3 regions of the Virgibacillus kekensis genome follow, and region 1 is predicted to be linked to each of the others. Evidence: riboswitches for the same ligand, from Rfam matches in the RefSeq annotation. Region 1 holds a riboswitch; each other region holds the start of a gene.

Region 1 (5,780 bases):
GGAAGCTTGATAACGTAGGCAGGAATATCAGCGAATCAGTGGAGCGGACAAATCAAGGACTCAAGAACGAATTCCAGGAAATTCGACGGCTATCCAATGAGTTTCAGCAAAATAATTCTCGCTTTATTCAGCAGACACTTCAGGAACTTAACAGGGAAATACAAGGGCTGAACCGGCAATTAGGTAAGTTTGGCCGCCCGGTGGAAAATAATAATGTAAGGCTGAGACAGAATGACTACTAAATACCAGCGGCTTTTCAAAAGGGAACAGGACGAAGGACATTTCTGGCCATCGTTTACCGATCTGCTGACCATTATTTTGTTATGTTTTATTCTAATTTTCATTGCGATGATGATTATCAAGTCGCTGCAAATTGAAGAAATGAAAAAGACCATTGATCAAATCATGGGTGTAAGGGCAAAGCTTGTAAATGAGCTGCAGGCGGAGTTCAGTGATTCATCCCTGGGCATTGAAGTGGATGAAAAAACTGGTGCTATCATCTTTAATACAGAAATACTGTTTGCTTATGATAAATCTGAACTGAAGCCGGAGTCCTATCAGTTTTTGAATGAATTTGTCCCTAAGTATTTGGACATTTTGCTGCAGAACGGATTTGAAGACTACGTAGCTGAAATCATTATCGAAGGCCACACCGACCGTGATGGAAGCTATTTATATAACTTACAGCTTGCACAGGAGCGGGCGTACAGCGTCGCAGAATATATTTTAAGCGATGATTTTCCGTATAAAAATATTCAAAAGCACCTGCAGGAGAAACTAACGGTTAACAGCAAGTCTTTCACCGACTTTCGCAACAATGAGTCCGGTGAATACAGCGCAGCTGCTTCACGTAGAGTGGAATTTAAATTTAGGCTTAAGGATGAAGAGATCCTGGAAAAGACAAGGGAAATTTTGGCGAAATAGAAGAAAGGATTAAGGTGGTTAGTAACAGCTGGTTCTTTTTTCCGTATGCAAAGTTGTTTACTATTACGAGCAAGGAATCATTCACACGTTTGTATCCACCTTTTTACCTGGTTTGAAAAAAAATCACTTTTCTTACTTGACAGCTTTTTCTGTGTTCGATACTATTATGTACAATTATAAAAATTGAATAGTACTCTTATCCAGAGTCGGGGGAGGAAACTGGTCCTGTGATCCCGCAGCAACCTGTCATTATAACAAGGTGCTAATTCCAGCAAGCATTGCGCTTGAAAGATGAGATGGAGCTTTTTTTAAATTGACCTCTTCCTCATCGGGAGAGGTTTTTTAGTTTTTAAGGGGGGAGGTTGGAATACAGGAAAGCGTAATGTTTTAAACCAAGTAAAGTAATAAGTTTAGTACGTATTTAAATTTATTTAGGGAGAGATGAAAATGACAGTTACAAAAAACGATAGTCTGTACAAAAAATCTTATTTTAGCAGAATCACAGAATTGAAGAATTATGCGCCGGAGACATTCCAAGCTTTTTTCAACTTTAATGATCAGGCATTAGCCGATGGGAAGCTATCCGTTAAACTCAAGGAATTAATCGCCGTTGCGGTCGCCCATATCACTGGGTGCCCCTATTGCATCGAATTGCACGTAGGAAATGTGAAAAAGAACGATGCCTCGAAAGAAGAAGTGTCAGAAGCAATCTTTGTAGCGACCGCATTGAAAGCAGGCTCATCGTTCGCTCACGGAGTAAATGCCCTGAACGCATTTGACGGGGAAGGTGATGACGAGCTCTATAAAGCTTCCTACTTCAACCGGATTAAGGAGTTTTCTGGACTGAATGGTGATGCTTTCACAGCTTTTCTGGATTTTGACAAGAAGGCAGTTAAAGCCGGGAAGCTTACGGTAAAAGAAAAGGAATTAATTGCTGTGGCGTCTGCACATACAACAGGGTGTCCCTATTGCATTGACCTGCATACCAAGAATGCCAAGAAAGAAGGAGCAAGCCTGGAGGAAATCTCTGAAGCTATCTTTGTCGCAGTAGCTCTAAAAGCAGGATCGGCTATCGCGCACAGTGTCAACGCATTAAACGCTTACGATGACTAAGATAGCATTCTTGTAAAAAAAACACCTAAAAAAAGGAGACCTGCTGTATGGCTAAACAGATTCATTTAAACGGATTTATCCAGAATTCACCATCACCGCATTCAACTGGTTTATGGAAGCATGAGAAAGATGAAGGGGTTAACCATAATAGTCTTTCCTATTGGATTGACGCTGCTCAAACGCTGGAACGTGGTAAGTTTGATGCGCTTTTTATCGCTGATGTGCTTGGCACGTATAGCGTTTATGAAAACAGTCACCGTGCCGCAGCAAAAGGGGCTGTGCAGCTACCAGCCCATGACCCGCTGATACCGATATCCGCGATGGCTGCTGCCACGGAAAGCCTTGGGTTTGCACCAACCATTTCTGCTACATATGCCCAGCCCTATGCTTTAGCACGGCAGTTGTCGACGCTAGATCATTTAACTGGCGGAAGGGTCGCCTGGAATGTGGTGACATCATACCTGGAGAGCGAAGCAGTGAACCTGGGACTTTCCGGCCGTATGCCAAAAGAACTTAGATATGATCGCGCGGATGAATTTCTTGAAGTAGTTTATAAGTTGTGGGAGAACAGCTGGGATGATGAGGCTGTGGTTTATGACAAAGAAAACGATACATTCGCTGACCCGGAAAAAGTTCATTTGATTAACCATGAAGGGGAATTCTTTAACGTACCGGGACCGCATCTTGTGGAGCCTTCTCCTCAGCGGACACCAGTTTTGTTCCAGGCAGGGGCATCTCCAAAAGGAAGAGATTTTGCGGCCAAGCATGCTGAAGCTGTTTTCACAAAAAATCATTCACTGGATGCACTGAAGCAATATACAGCCGATATTCGTGAACGTACTAGACTACAGGGTAGAAACCCGGAAGATGTACTTATCTTTCCTATGATACTACCGATTATCGGATCAACGGAGGAAGAAGCATACGCAAAATATCAAGATTTAACCAGTCAGGTCAGCTATGAAGGTACAGCCGCACTTTTATCTGGCCATACTGGCATAGACTTCTCCCGATATGATCCGGATCAGTATATCGAGGACATGGAAACTGATGCTGTCCAAGGAAACCTGGATATGTATGCAAAGGACCCCAATAAAAAATGGACATTGCGTGAAGCGGTTAAAAATCATGGCCTTGGTAATGGAACCGTGAAGTTTATCGGTACCCCGGAACAAATCGCAGATAAAATCGAGGAATGGGCGAGAGAAGGCGATGTCGATGGTTTCAATATCGCGCAGACACATTCGCCAGGTACATTCCGTGAATTTGTGGATTACGTTGTCCCTGAACTCCAGAAGCGAGGAATCTATCGAAAAGAATATGAGGGTAGGACATTAAGGGAGAACATGTTTGGAAAAGGGAACGTCAGATTGCCGGATAATCATCCCGCGAAAAAGCTTGGAACTGTTAGCACCTGATTGTTGTTTTAGGACTGCGTATCGGATTATTCTAACGCAAGGGATTAGGAAATCGCGGAATAAGGTCCCGGCAGTCCAACTAAGTGGAACCTCATTCCGTTAATGGGGTGTAAAGGTGTCCAAAAAGAGGCCAAGTGGATCGTGGTTCCGCTATATGAACAATATCCACTGAAATTGACGATGAAATAAGCCAATAGAGGAATGATGTTCCAAATGAAGAGCTTAAACAGCTAAAATATGGCCCATAACGGAATGAAGTTCCATCACAATAGGTAATCTCAGTTGCACCTGAGATTACCGGTGAGTTTTTAGCACAGTCGATCAGCAGCAAATGTCGAAGCTCATATCAATCGCGTGGTTAATGAAATAGCCACAAACTAAATGGAAAGGGGACAGAGATGAGTACTGTAACATTATATACGTGGATAGGATTTATTGTATTTTTGGTTGTCATGTTTGTCTTAGGATTCATGAGTGCCAGAAAAACAAAAAATGTCAGCGACTTCGCTATAGGCGGGGCAAACCTGGGGCCTTATGTACTCGGTCTGTCCTTTGCAGCAACCTACTTAAGTGCAGCCACATTTCTTGGATATCCTGGGTGGTCCCATGCCTGGGGGCTCTCGAATCTATGGTTATTTTTAGCAATCATTGGCGGTGGACCAATTGGTGTGCTAATGGTAGCCAAGCGAGTACGAAAACTAAATACAGGGCAAAAATCACTTTCTTTACCAGACTGGCTGGGTGACTTTTACAATAGTGATATTTTGCGGGTAGGAACAGGTTTGATTCTGCTGTTTAATATCTTCTATATTGCAGCACAATTTGTTGCCGGTGCCCGTATATTTCAATATTTGCTTGATATGTCCTACACCGGAGGGCTAATATTCATTGCAACCATAGTAGTGCTTTATGTCTTCGCCGGCGGTGCGTTTGCCGATATATATACGGATGCTGTCCAAGCTGTCATGATGGCTATTGCTGGTACGTTTGTATTTGTTTCGGGAATTATCGTTTTCTGGGATGGAAGCATTACGGCGACATTTACGGATATTACCCAGAAACTAGCTGAGCGGGATACTAATTTAATAGAAGTATTTAATCCGGACTCAACCCATTTCTATTCTTTCGGTGTTGTATTCGGTGCAATTATCATCCAATGGGCATTTGCCTCAGCACCCCACTTATTTAACAAAGTGCTTGGTTTAAAAAGCGAAAAGGATCTGGGGAAAATGATTTTGACCTATGTCGTTGCGGCGTCATTCTCACTAGTTGTTCTTTTCGGAGGGCTATACAGCAGGGCGGCCCTGGGTGATAACGTGGCAGCTGCTGACCTGGCGTTAATGGAGTATGCGACTTGGGCTTTTCCTGCCATTATCGTAGCAATATTAGGGGTGGTCATCCTAGCTGCAGCAATGTCAACAACGGATGGTTTATTTGTATCTATATCGACCGTATTTGCCAATGATATTTTTCTAAAAGTATTAGTAAAACGGGGGATTGTCAAAGTTGATGACCAGAAGGCCCAGAAGATTGCACTGCAAATCAGTCGCATGGCAGTACCATTAATTGGTGTTTCTGCGTTCTTGATTGTCTTGCAGCCGCCTGCCTATATGGGGGACATTATGTGGATTGGAATCTCAGGAGTGGCTGCAGGAACGATGGGACCAATTCTATACGCTGTCTATGGTAAGAAAAAAGCTCCTGCACGTGCAGCAGAACTATCAATGGTTATTGGACTACTTTCCTATCTGGTCATCTACTTTGGAGGAATAAGCCCCAGTACGATGACAGCAGGTGCAGTGGCAACCCTTATTGGAATTGTAGCAATGGTTATTCTTGCAAATACATTAAAAATCGCGAAGACCCCTGTAGTGGAAAAAGAAGAAAATAGACACCGAAAAATAAATTAGAGAAAGGGTGAAATGCCATTTTTGTTACTCCAATGCTTACCGTGTGGCTATACGGATTTATCGGGTTTCTTTTTATCATCGGCTTCTCACTATGGAAATGGTATTTTACGAAGTAGATTTTAAGATGGAGGTTTTTCAATGACACAAACAAAGATAGAAATACTAAAAAACTATGTAGGTGGAGAATGGATTGAATCCAATTCCGATAAAACAGAGGAGGTATTCAACCCGGCAACGGGAGAAGTGATTGCCCATGTACCTGTTTCATCGCAGGAAGATGTTGACCATGCAGTTGAAACAGCGTACCAGTCATTTCAGCAATGGAAGGAGGTCCCTGTTCCAAAGCGGGCAAGGATTTTGTTTAAATACCAACAATTACTCGTCGATCATTGGGATGAGCTGGCGGAGATTGTAA
Region 2 (5,780 bases), on a different contig from region 1:
TGATAACAGAGCATGTTTTAAACGCCGATTGGAGATTATTCCATATACAGGGTAGTGCCCGTTTTTTTGAAAAAGAAAACACCTCTGTACCGGGGAATTGCCTGTACAGACGTGTTTATCTTGGTTTTATACTGGATAATGACCAGTCCCGCTGGCTGACTCATGATGAGATTTCTAATGGTGTCATTGAAGCAATCGATAGCGACCAAGAGGAGACAGTGGTCGGAACATTGGAACCGTGGGCCAAACGCCCCTAAGTTACAGGCTGTCGAGCGCTTGTTCAAGGTCAGCCCAGATGTCCTCCCATGCCTCAAGCCCGGCAGATAGCCTAATTAGCTGATCGGTTATACCCATTTCCAGTCTTGTCTCTTCCGGAACCACCGAATGGGTCATCGTTGCCGGGTGCTGAATTAATGTCTCAGCATCTCCAAGGCTGACGGCAATCTTGATGAACTTCAGGCTGTTCAGCAATCGCTGTGCATCCTTTTTGGACCCTTTGATTTCAAAAGAAACTAATCCACCACCACGCTTCATCTGCTTCTCCCGGATAGGATAATCAGAATGCTCCTCATCATTTGGATAATATACGTTTGCCACTTTAGGATGGCTGCGCAGTTTTTCAAAAAGTTTTTCAGCATTGTCACAGTGTCGATCTACTCTTATCGGCAAAGTTTTCAATCCTCTAATCAGCAGCCACGCATCAAATGGCGCCATTACTCCGCCGATATCTTTTAGCGTAGTCATTGCAACCTCATCGAGAAATTCCTTTTTCCCAACTGCCAGACCGGCAATCACGTCACCATGACCGCCAATGTATTTAGTCGCACTATGGAGCACTACATCACACCCAAGCTCCAGCGGCCGCTGCAGATATGGTGATGAAAAGGTATTATCAACAACGACTGGAATACCTTTTTCATGAGCAACTTCAGCAACCATTTTCAGGTCAATCAGCTTCATTGTCGGGTTAATCGGTGTTTCAACATAAATACACGCGGTTTCCGGCCTGACTAGCGCCCGAATTGCATCCTTGGACTCCATCGTCGAAAAATCGTGTTCAATATTGTATTTTTCTTTCATCATCGACAGCAGGCCATACGTACAGCCATACAATCCTGATGAACATAATATATGATCATTAGCTTTGGTAAGAGCAATCAGTACTGCAGAGACTGCTGCCATACCTGAGCCAAATGCCAGACCCCGCTCGCCGTTCTCAAGTTCAGCTATTTTTTCCTCCAGAATGGTTACCGTCGGATTACCCAGCCGGGTGTAAATGTAGCCCTCTTCCTCCCCGGCAAACCGCCGCTCCCCCTGCTCAGCGGTTTCAAATGTAAAGGTTGACGTCTGAAATAAAGGCGAAGCAAGACTGCCTAGCATTTCCTTGGCATCATAGCCCGCATGTATTACCGACGTCTCAAAATGGTTATATTTTTTTTCCATTCTAATATCCTCCCAGAACTGCATTTTTAAAACCCATATACTACTATTCTATTGTATTAAGGGTAAATTTGAAAGCGTTTTCTTTTATTTAGATTAGGCAGAGTTATTGCTATTTTGCCGGTTTAGTTCTAGAATTGGCTTATTTAAATGAGGACTCGCTCGGCTTCGGGGTGGTGTCGTTCGACTTTCCGGGGTGCTCGCTCGACTTTGGGCCAGCTCGCTCGAGTTCCACGTGATTCTTCCAATTTATTCATAGTTTTACAGAACGGGAGGCTTTCAGAATGAATCAGGATAGTAAGGCAGGAATATTATATGCAGCAGGAGCCTATCTACTTTGGGGTTTTCTGCCGATCTACTGGAAGCTGGTAAACGAGGTCCCACCTGGTGAAATACTCGCGCACAGGATAGTATGGTCATTTATTTTTATGATAATAGTCGTCTTGTTTGTACGAAAATGGAAGTTGTTTCTTAAAGAATGCGTGGTTATTTTAAAAGACAGGAAGAAATTAATTGGCATCACCCTGGCTTCAATCGTAATAAGTATTAATTGGTTATCATACATATGGGCAGTAAACAACGACCACGTCATTCAAGCGAGTCTGGGATATTACATTAACCCGCTCGTGAGTATTCTCCTTGGAATGATTGTGCTAAAAGAAACGCTGACACGGCGGCAGACGCTTTCGTTTGTTCTTGCAGCAATCGGCGTGACCTACCTGACTGTCAGTTACGGTGTATTTCCATGGGTGTCGCTGACTCTGGCTTTCAGTTTTGGCATGTACGGCCTGCTGAAAAAAATGGTCGATGTCGGAGCTATGTTCGGTCTAACAATAGAAACGATGATTGTAACGCCAATCGCACTTATTTTCCTGTTGGCGGTTCCGGACAGTTCCTTGTTGTCGGCCGACACCATGATTTCCGCTACTGGACTTCTGTTGTTTGGTGCAGGAGCAGTAACTGCGATCCCACTCCTGCTTTTTGCTAGTGGTGCGAAAAAAATTCCGCTCTCGATGGTCGGGTTTCTTCAGTATATCGCTCCGACCATTATGCTTATTCTAGGCGTGTTTGTGTATGATGAGACATTTTCACGTGCGCATTTAATTTCTTTTTCCCTGATATGGGTGGCTCTAATTATTTATATGGGATCTGCACAACGCCGACCACTCCGGCATAAAAGAGCTATAGAAAAATAAATTTTCAGAAATAGCTTGACGGATGACGAACTGCAGGTCTATAATGTTCATTAACTTAATAAAAAGTTACATCTCTTATCAAGAGCGGTGGAGGGAATAGGCCCTGTGAAGCCCGGCAACCTTAACGGCAAAATCATTTTGCTTAGTAAGGTGCTAAATCCTACAGGTCATTAGATCTGGAAGATAAGAGGAGGATCGGTTACATACGAAGCCCTCTTCTTAGGAAGAGGGCTTTTCTTATTTCTCCTCTTCCTCCAGATAAAGCAAAAGCGGAAGCAACCAATCAGCAACGATAAGAGCTTGAAGTGGCTAACGTGATTGCTAGTTAAAATACTAAGGAGGAATTATTAATGTCCAATTTTAATCTTCAAAATCCAGAAACTCTATTACTGCATGGTGGCCAGGAACCCGATCCTGCAACAGGATCCCGTGCGGTACCAATCTATCAGACTACTTCTTACGTTTTCAAAGACACGGAACATGCACAAAACCTGTTCGGCCTTAAGGAACCGGGCAATATTTACAGCAGGATTATGAACCCAACAGTTGATGCATTTGAACAGCGTATCTCCCTTCTCGAGGATGGGGTCGCCGCAGTCGCGACATCTTCCGGAATGGCCGCAATCACCCTGGCAATTTTAAATCTTGCCAGCAATGGTGATGAAATTATCGCTGACAGCAATCTTTATGGCGGAACATATAACTTATTTGCGAACACACTTCCGCGTTACGGAATCAATGTTATTTTTGTCGACGGTACAAAGCCGGACAGTGTTCGGAACGCCATTACTCCAAATACAAAAGCAATTTTTGGCGAAATCATTACCAATCCAAGTCTGAATGTATTTGACGTAGAGACAATTGGGGAAATTGCCCATGAAAATAACATTCCGCTTATCATTGACAATACTTTTGCCACACCATATGTAACAAAGCCACTTTCCTGGGGAGCAGATATTGTTGTTCACTCAGCTACCAAATGGATTGGCGGTCATGGAACAGCCATTGGCGGCATCGTTGTAGACGGTGGAAGATTTGACTGGGGCAACGGTAAATTCCCTCAGTTTACCGAACCGGATCAAAGCTACAATGGTCTACGCTATGTCGACGTTGGACCGGCAGCGTTTGCCACCAAACTAAGGGTCCAGCTGCTCCGCGATATCGGTGCATGCCTGAGCCCGCAAAATGCCTTCCTGCTTTTACAGGGACTTGAGACACTGCATCTGCGGATTGAGCGTCATAATAAAAATGCACAAGAAGTGGCTGCCTACCTGCAGGAACACCCAGCAGTTGAGTGGGTCAACTACCCGGGGCTTAGCGACCACCCATCAAACCAGTTAGCTGAAAAATACTTTCAGAATGGCTATGGATCTATTATCACATTCGGAATCAAAGGCGGCCGTGATACAGGCAGAAAATTGATTGACAGCATTACTCTCTGGTCACATGTTGCCAATGTCGGAGATGCGAAATCACTTATCATCCATCCTGCTTCAACTACACACCAGCAGCTTGGACCGGAAGACCTTCAGAAAAGCGGTGTTACGGAAGAACTTGTTCGTCTTTCTATTGGCCTTGAATCAACGAAAGATATACTGGCAGATTTGGATCAGGCGATCAGCAAAGCAACAGGTGAGGATGAAACATTCCAAACAACTGAGGAAGATGCAATCAACTGGCTGCTTTCCTCTCCATTTGCACGTGAAGACGGCGGAATCCGGAAAAAAACTGTAGCAGTATATGGCTTGGATAAACCGGTTGGCGATTTCGCTGACAAAATTAAAAAACTTGGTCAGTTTGGTTATGACATAGTGCCTGTTGGCCAATCAGGTGAAGAAATAGTTGGCAAACAGCCAGTGGAACAACTTAACGATATTCCATCGCCTGTTGACGCGGTACTAGCTTCCAATACGCCGCTCCCAGCAGAACTAATCGAACAGTTCATTAATAAGTCAGGAAAAATACTATGGGTTGAGAATCCGGATGGCAGCGACCAGACACTTCAACATGCAGAGGCGGCAGGAATTACTACTATTAGCGGAAAAAACGCTTATGATGAAGCGGTGCGTATCCGGTCCAACGGCAAACAGAAAGTATTAACACAAGTCTAAAACATGGGGGTGGGCGAGATGCTCAGCATTAATCAAACATCACAAACAGGGCGTGCAGCAGTCGGCCCACTCAAACTGGAATCTGGAATAGTACTTGAGGATATAACCTTACAGTACGAAATGGCGGGGCCAAGTCATGCGCCAGTCATCCTGGTATGCCATGCATTAACAGGAAACCATCAAGCAATCGGGACGGAAGAGCACCCTGGCTGGTGGAGCGGATTAATTGGCCCCGAAAAATATATTGACACAGAAAAGTACCGGGTTCTTACATTTAATGTTTTGGGAGGATGTGACGGATCAACAGGACCAGCATCCACCAATCCTCAAACAGACCTGCCTTTTCGTACTTCTTTTCCAGAAATCACGGTCCGGGATATGGTTCATGCACAATTTCAGGCACTGGATTACTTAAATATAACTTCAATTGATACGGTTATTGGCGGTTCTCTTGGTGGTATGCAGGCGATGGAATGGGCGCTCCTTTATCCGGAGACGGTCGAGAAGCTGATAATCCTAGCTTCCACGCCTGTCTTTTCCTCCTACGGGATAGCGTTCAATCACATTGCCAGTTCAGCCATCAAAAATGATCCCTCCTGGCAAGGGGGCAACTATACAGACAATACGGTCAACGGACTTGCAATAGCCCGGATGGTTGGGATGATCACGTACCGAAGTCCCCAACTGCTTGAAGAAAGATTCGGTCATAACCGTTCGGACGTCACCTCCTATCTTGATTATCAGGGTGAGAAACTGATAAATCGATTTGATCCGAACAGTTACCTTTATTTACTGCAAGCGATGAATGGCCATGATATTGGCCGGAATCGGGACGGGTGGCAGAATGCTGCGAATAAGCTGACCCAACCTGCCCTGCTGCTTAGTTTTGATAAAGATTTGATCTATGAACCAGACAAAGTGCATTTATTTTCCAGGGCATTACCCAACAGCATCTACAGACATATAGAAACTGATTTTGGTCATGATGGTTTTTTGACTGAATTTCCAAAATGGGGCGGAATTGTCCATGATT
Region 3 (5,780 bases), on a different contig from region 1:
GGTCGATTATTCGACAGGTTCGGAGCCCGCTGGCTGGCAATCATCGGTCTATTTATCTTGACGGTGACAACGTTTATGTTCACTAACCTGACAACCGAAACAACCTTTGTTTATCTGACAGTCGTTAATGCAGTTCGGATGCTTGGGGTAGCAATGGTTATGATGCCTGTTACTACAGCAGGACTTAATCAACTGCCACCAGATGTAATTCCGCATGGCACAGCCATGAATAACACGATGCGCCAGATTGCAGGGGCTGTGGGGACAGCACTGCTTGTCACGGTCATGTCCAACAATATTATTCCTGGAGAAGGAATTAGTGGTGAGATACACGGCGTAAATGTTTCGTTTATCGTTGCTGGAGTGATATCACTGATTGGATTTATTCTTGCTTTCTTTGTAAAAAATTCTCGTCCCGGTGTGGACAATTAAAAATAGAATATGCTTAAACAACTCGGGGATTCTGTTCCCGGGTTTTTTTCGAAAAATATTAGTGACTGTTATGGTAATATAATCTGGAAGTACTGGAGATTGAGAGATGAAATGAGGAAGTTACGATGGAATTTTTCACGAATAAGTTGGAGTTATTAGCATGTGACCAGGAAAGGTTCATTCATTATTCCGAGTCATATACGATGGGACCTCATATTGAAAAGTATCTCGAAAAACTGAATGAGGATCCTCTTGAGGAAGGATGGGGCGTATGGTTTATTATTCTTAAGGAAACAAGAGAAGTTGTTGGAGACATCGGCTTTAAAGGAAGTCCTGATCTAAAGGGGAATGTAGAAATCGGTTATGGTGTTTCACCAATGCATCAGGGCAAAGGTTATGCCACTGAGGCGGTTGCAGGAATAATCTACTGGGCTTTTGAAACGGGGGCGGTGAAACAGATTACAGCAGAATGCTTGAATGATAACTTTGCTTCTATTCGAGTCCTTGAGAAAACAGGAATGCAACGAACTTGTTTTGATGGAGATATGCTGTATTGGTCACTGGACGCTGCTGACTGGGCAGACTAAGTCTTGTTCTAATCAGAAAAAAACGAAAACGAAGGTGTTATCGGCAGACGAAATGTCCTAAAGTAAAATAGTGCATGTGGATTTGGAAACAGGGCATATACTATCCTTTCAGGTGAATTATCAGTGGACGATATAGCCCGTCACACCAATGGTTTAACTAAATCTGATTAGGTGTAAAATTTCCCGCAAAAATTTTTATAAAAAAATACAATAAAAGGCTCCCAATTCCTGTGGAAATTTGTTAATATGATGTAGGATTAAATCAACGTAACGAAAGTGAGGGAGAAGACCGATGAAAAATATGTTAACTACTATTGTCTGGATTACAGGCATGTATTGTTTTGGTCATCTTTTATTCAATTTTAATTCGAATGAGCCAATATTAATGTTGGGAGAAAATATGCAGCTTACGCCTAGTTTGCTTACCATGATGGTAGAGTTACTGTTTTCTGTCAGTCTCTTAGTGTACCTCTTTAAATATACTGAAAAAAGCCCGGCGAAGAACTGCCAGCATAGTAAATAAATGGTTTGAAAATAGCCTGCAGTGAGAACTCCTCGCTGCAGGCTTTTATTAATCCTTATTTCTCCCAGACTTCATTTGCCAGGTCAACTACGAATTTCAATTTATTCCACTGTTCCTCCTCGGTCAATTTGTTTCCGTGATGGGTGGATGCAAAACCACACTGCGGACTTAAACATAATTGCTCCAGCGGGACAAACTGAGATGCTTCCCTGATCCGGGTTTTAATTGCTTCCTTATCTTCTAGTTCACCATTCTTGGAAGTAACCAATCCAAGTACGACTTGTGGTCCGTCATTTGGAATATGTTTAAGTGGCTTAAAACTTCCGGAACGCTCATCATCGTATTCAAGGAAAAATCCGTCGACATTTTCATTTGCGAGCAATGTTGGTGCAATAATTGCATAGCTGCCCTCGAAAGCCCATGTAGACTGATAATTCCCACGGCATAAATGGGTAGTAACGATCAGGTCTTCTGGTTTGTTTTCAAGTGAACCGTTTACGACGCGAAGCGCCAAGTCAATAAGTTGTTCGCGTGAATATTTTCCTTCGTTGAATGGAATTTCAGGCGCTGACAGTCCCGCAATATAAACATCATCGAGCTGAAGGTAACGAACACCTGCATCATAAAATGCCTGGATGGCATCCTGATAAGCTTTGATGATATCATTCGCATAGTCTTCAATATCCGGATAAACATCGCTGTTATGAATGCCGGAGTTAAACAGCTGGTTTGGACTTGGAATAGTCTGTTTGGCGATTGCGCGGCCGTCGACGATTTTGTTCAGGTCCACAAAATCCTGTATATGAGGATGATTGGGATTAAAGGAAACTTTGCCGGTATTCCGTACGTCATACTTTTCTGTCTCCGTGCCGATGAATTTATAGCCGTGGTCTGGAATATAACCATCTATTCCATTCAAATGCTCGAGAAAATCAAGGTGGAACCATGTACGACGAAATTCTCCATCACTAACTACTCTAAGGCCTAGTTCAATTTGTTTGTCGACAACACGCTTTATTTCTTCATTTTCAACTTCCCGAAGAGCTGCGGCACTGATGCTTCCATCTTTAAATTGTTTGCGTGCTTTGTGCAACCGGTCAGGTCGCAGCAGGCTCCCCACATGATCGGCTCTGAATGGTGCTTTGGTTAATGTAACTGACATGAAAATTCCCTCTTTCTATTAGTTTTTTGTGTAATTCCGAAGATGGAAGCTCTGACAATAAGCCTGATAAAAAATAAAAAGCCCTCTTCTGAAAAAAGAAGAGGGCAGTAGGTTCCGTAATTGTCGCTCTTCTTATCTTCAAGCTTAATGTTAAGCTTCTGGAATTAGCACAGTATTAAAAAATCTGTTGCTGAGGTTTCGCAGGGCCAGTCCCTCCACCTCTCTGGATAAGAAAGTTATTCAATTTTTTGGTTAATGAATACAATACACGGACGTATTATGAAAGTCAATACAATTTTGAAACTTTTTTGTAAGGTGCCTTCAGCAGGTGTGTTAAAATTATCCTATAAAGCTATGAAGGAGGTCTGGCATGTATTTTGTTTCGATAGATTTTGAAACAGCCAACGAAAAGCGTCACAGTCCCTGTGCAGTCGGTGTTGTTGTTGCTGACCAGACAGGTATTATAGATGAATTTTACAGCCTGATAAATCCCATGATGCATTTTAGCTCATTTAATACACGGATTCACGGTATTCGTGAAGAAGACGTGGAGGATGCACCAACATTCCCGGAAATCTGGCCGAAACTTAAAGACTACTTATCCCGTAAAATAGTTGTCGCACATAATGCAAGTTTTGATATGAGTGTGATTCGGAATACATTGGATTATTTCAACATTTCCTATCCAGAAATGGAGTACCTTTGCACGGTTAATATTTCAAAGCAGGTATGGCCGGACCTGATGAACCATAAACTTAATACCGTTGCAAATCATCATGGGATTCCCTTTGAGCACCACCACGCACTTGAGGATGCGCGGGTGGCGGCTAAAATATTATTAAAAGCATTTGAGACATACGATACAGGTGATATGGATATATTTTTAAAGAAGTGTCGTATGTCAAAGGGTAGGGTATATGACCGTGGTTATGTGCCGCCAAAAGTTAAGCGGACCAGGCAGAGCAGGAAGCTTTATTTCAGATAAAGCGGAGAAGGTTTTTAAAATGTGAAGGAGTTGATGTCAAATGAAAATACTTGTTGTAGGCGCGTCTGGAACGATAGGTAAAGAGATTGTCAGTGCACTAGAAGGTGACAATGAAATTATCCAGGCAGGGCGTAATGGTGCTGATGTGTCAGTGGATATTACGTCGCCTGACAGCATACGGGAAATGTATGCAGAAATCGGCAAAGTGGATGCAGTCATCAATGCTTCGGGAAAAGCCAATTTTTCTGCTGTTTCCGAGCTGACACCTGAAGTTAACGAAAAAGGAATTCAAAGTAAACTAAAAGGACAGATTAATCTGGTACTGCTTGGCATGGAACATGTTAATGACAACGGCAGTTTTACGCTGACTACCGGGGTAATGATGGATGATCCGATACCGATGGGTGCGTCTGCTGCAATGGCTAATGGTGGGGTGAAAGCTTTTGTTAAAGCAGCCTCGATCGAAATGCCGCGGGGGATTCGTATCAACAGTGTGAGCCCGAATATCGTGCAGGAATCATGGGATCGGCTTGGTGATTTTTTTGCAGGATTTGAACCTGTCCCGGCAAGCCGTGTTGCCCGTGCATTTGTGAAGAGTGTAAATGGTAAGCAAACCGGAAACAATTACGAAGTGTACTAGGAGGAACGGAATGTGGCGGAGCTGAAATTTGAAATTATTAAAACAATGGCTGTACTTAGTGAATCGCCAAAAGGATGGACCAAGGAACTGAATCTGATCAGCTGGAATGGCCGGGATCCTAAATATGACATCAGAGACTGGGCACCCGACAAAGAAAAGATGGGGAAAGGTGTCACTCTGACAAAAGAGGATTTAAGTAACTTAAAGGAAGCTCTTGCTGATCAGGATGAAATTTAGGGAGCTGACGGGGAACCGGAAGAATAGTTTTTCGTGTCTGGATGAACCAAGGCTTTTACCTATAAACTGGTGAAAGCCAGTTTCTCCGATAATAATGTACAAGCGTATCTGTCAGTAAAGAATACATATTTAAGCAGAAGGAAATGGAGGACCAGGATTGAACAAAAAGCGTTGGATTGCACTTAGTATCGCAGCAGTTTTATTTGTAGTATCAATTGGATTTCAGGCGATAACAAGCATTGTTACAGCTGACTTCCAGGCAATGTTTCAATTACCGAATACATCCAAGAAGTTTGAGGAAACAGTTATGGAACAGGGTTCAGGCAATAAGATTGTTGTTCTGGAGCTAGATGGAGTCATCCAGAACACAAACACAGCATCAATCCTGAACACCGGCGGATATAACCATGAAAGGTTCCTTGAGATGCTTGAGACTGCAGGCGAGGACCAAACGATTGATGGAATTGTCATACGGGTTAACACTCCAGGTGGGGGTGTTGTGGAAAGTGATGAAATCCACGATAAAATAGTGGAAATCAAGAAAGAACATGATAAGCCGGTATATGTATCGATGGGTAATACGGCTGCATCGGGCGGGTATTATATTTCAGCCCCTGCTGATAAAATTGTCGCACATCCGGCAACACTTACAGGCTCAATCGGTGTAATTATGCAGAGTCTGAATTATTCGGAACTGGCTGATAAAGTCGGTGTGAAGTTCAACACGATAAAAAGCGGTGAGTATAAAGATATTATGTCACCAGCACGTGAGATGACCGAAGAAGAACGGGAGATTCTGCAGACAATGATCAAGGATTTGTATGCAGACTTCGTTCAGGTGATTGTCGAAGGCAGGGGTATAAATGAAGCTAAAGTCCGCGAACTTGGGGACGGCAGAGTTTATACCGGTGAACAGGCAAAAAACAATGGGCTCGTCGATGCACTTGGAACAATGGACGACACAATTGCCATGATGGCAGAAGACTTTAATTGGGATAACCCGAAAGTCGTTGAATACAAGAATGGGCTGGGAATCAACGAATTTCTGGGTGGAACTGTACAAAGTATGTTCAAGGGACAGACAGATTTACTTGGGATTAAAGAGTTGTTCCGGGAATCGAATGGCCCACGAGCAATGTATCTATACTCGGAATAAGGGGGGGCCGTTATGAGTGAAAATGTGGAGCACATACATGAAGTTAGAGAAGAGCCCC

The links. Region 1 has a riboswitch for S-adenosylmethionine ahead of ACFO3D_RS18845 (carboxymuconolactone decarboxylase family protein). Riboswitches for the same ligand answer to the same signal wherever they lie in the genome.
Region 2: another riboswitch for S-adenosylmethionine. It lies ahead of ACFO3D_RS08040 (PLP-dependent aspartate aminotransferase family protein); the one in region 1 lies ahead of ACFO3D_RS18845 (carboxymuconolactone decarboxylase family protein).
Region 3: another riboswitch for S-adenosylmethionine. It lies ahead of ACFO3D_RS12745 (5-methyltetrahydropteroyltriglutamate--homocysteine S-methyltransferase); the one in region 1 lies ahead of ACFO3D_RS18845 (carboxymuconolactone decarboxylase family protein).

What each region holds. Positions count from the first base shown of each region.
Region 1 is NZ_JBHSFU010000015.1:205,937-211,716, forward strand. It holds gene ACFO3D_RS18835 (MotA/TolQ/ExbB proton channel family protein) at 1-242, shown strand, start outside; gene ACFO3D_RS18840 (OmpA family protein) at 232-924, shown strand; SAM riboswitch class I at 1,118-1,222, shown strand; gene ACFO3D_RS18845 (carboxymuconolactone decarboxylase family protein) at 1,372-2,037, shown strand; gene ACFO3D_RS18850 (LLM class flavin-dependent oxidoreductase) at 2,085-3,455, shown strand; gene ACFO3D_RS18855 (sodium:solute symporter family protein) at 3,854-5,365, shown strand; gene ACFO3D_RS18860 (CoA-acylating methylmalonate-semialdehyde dehydrogenase) at 5,504-5,780, shown strand, end outside.
Region 2 is NZ_JBHSFU010000004.1:789,974-795,753, forward strand. It holds gene ACFO3D_RS08025 (Rossmann-fold NAD(P)-binding domain-containing protein) at 1-257, shown strand, start outside; gene megL (methionine gamma-lyase) at 259-1,443, opposite strand; gene rarD (EamA family transporter RarD) at 1,725-2,636, shown strand; SAM riboswitch class I at 2,709-2,826, shown strand; gene ACFO3D_RS08040 (PLP-dependent aspartate aminotransferase family protein) at 2,987-4,747, shown strand; gene metX (homoserine O-acetyltransferase MetX) at 4,766-5,780, shown strand, end outside.
Region 3 is NZ_JBHSFU010000007.1:79,975-85,754, forward strand. It holds gene ACFO3D_RS12735 (DHA2 family efflux MFS transporter permease subunit) at 1-432, shown strand, start outside; gene ACFO3D_RS12740 (GNAT family N-acetyltransferase) at 558-1,019, shown strand; gene ACFO3D_RS12745 (5-methyltetrahydropteroyltriglutamate--homocysteine S-methyltransferase) at 1,598-2,704, opposite strand; SAM riboswitch class I at 2,834-2,938, opposite strand; gene ACFO3D_RS12750 (3'-5' exonuclease) at 3,075-3,689, shown strand; gene ACFO3D_RS12755 (short chain dehydrogenase) at 3,730-4,329, shown strand; gene ACFO3D_RS12760 (YdbC family protein) at 4,342-4,566, shown strand; gene sppA (signal peptide peptidase SppA) at 4,724-5,722, shown strand; gene ACFO3D_RS12770 (RDD family protein) at 5,735-5,780, shown strand, end outside.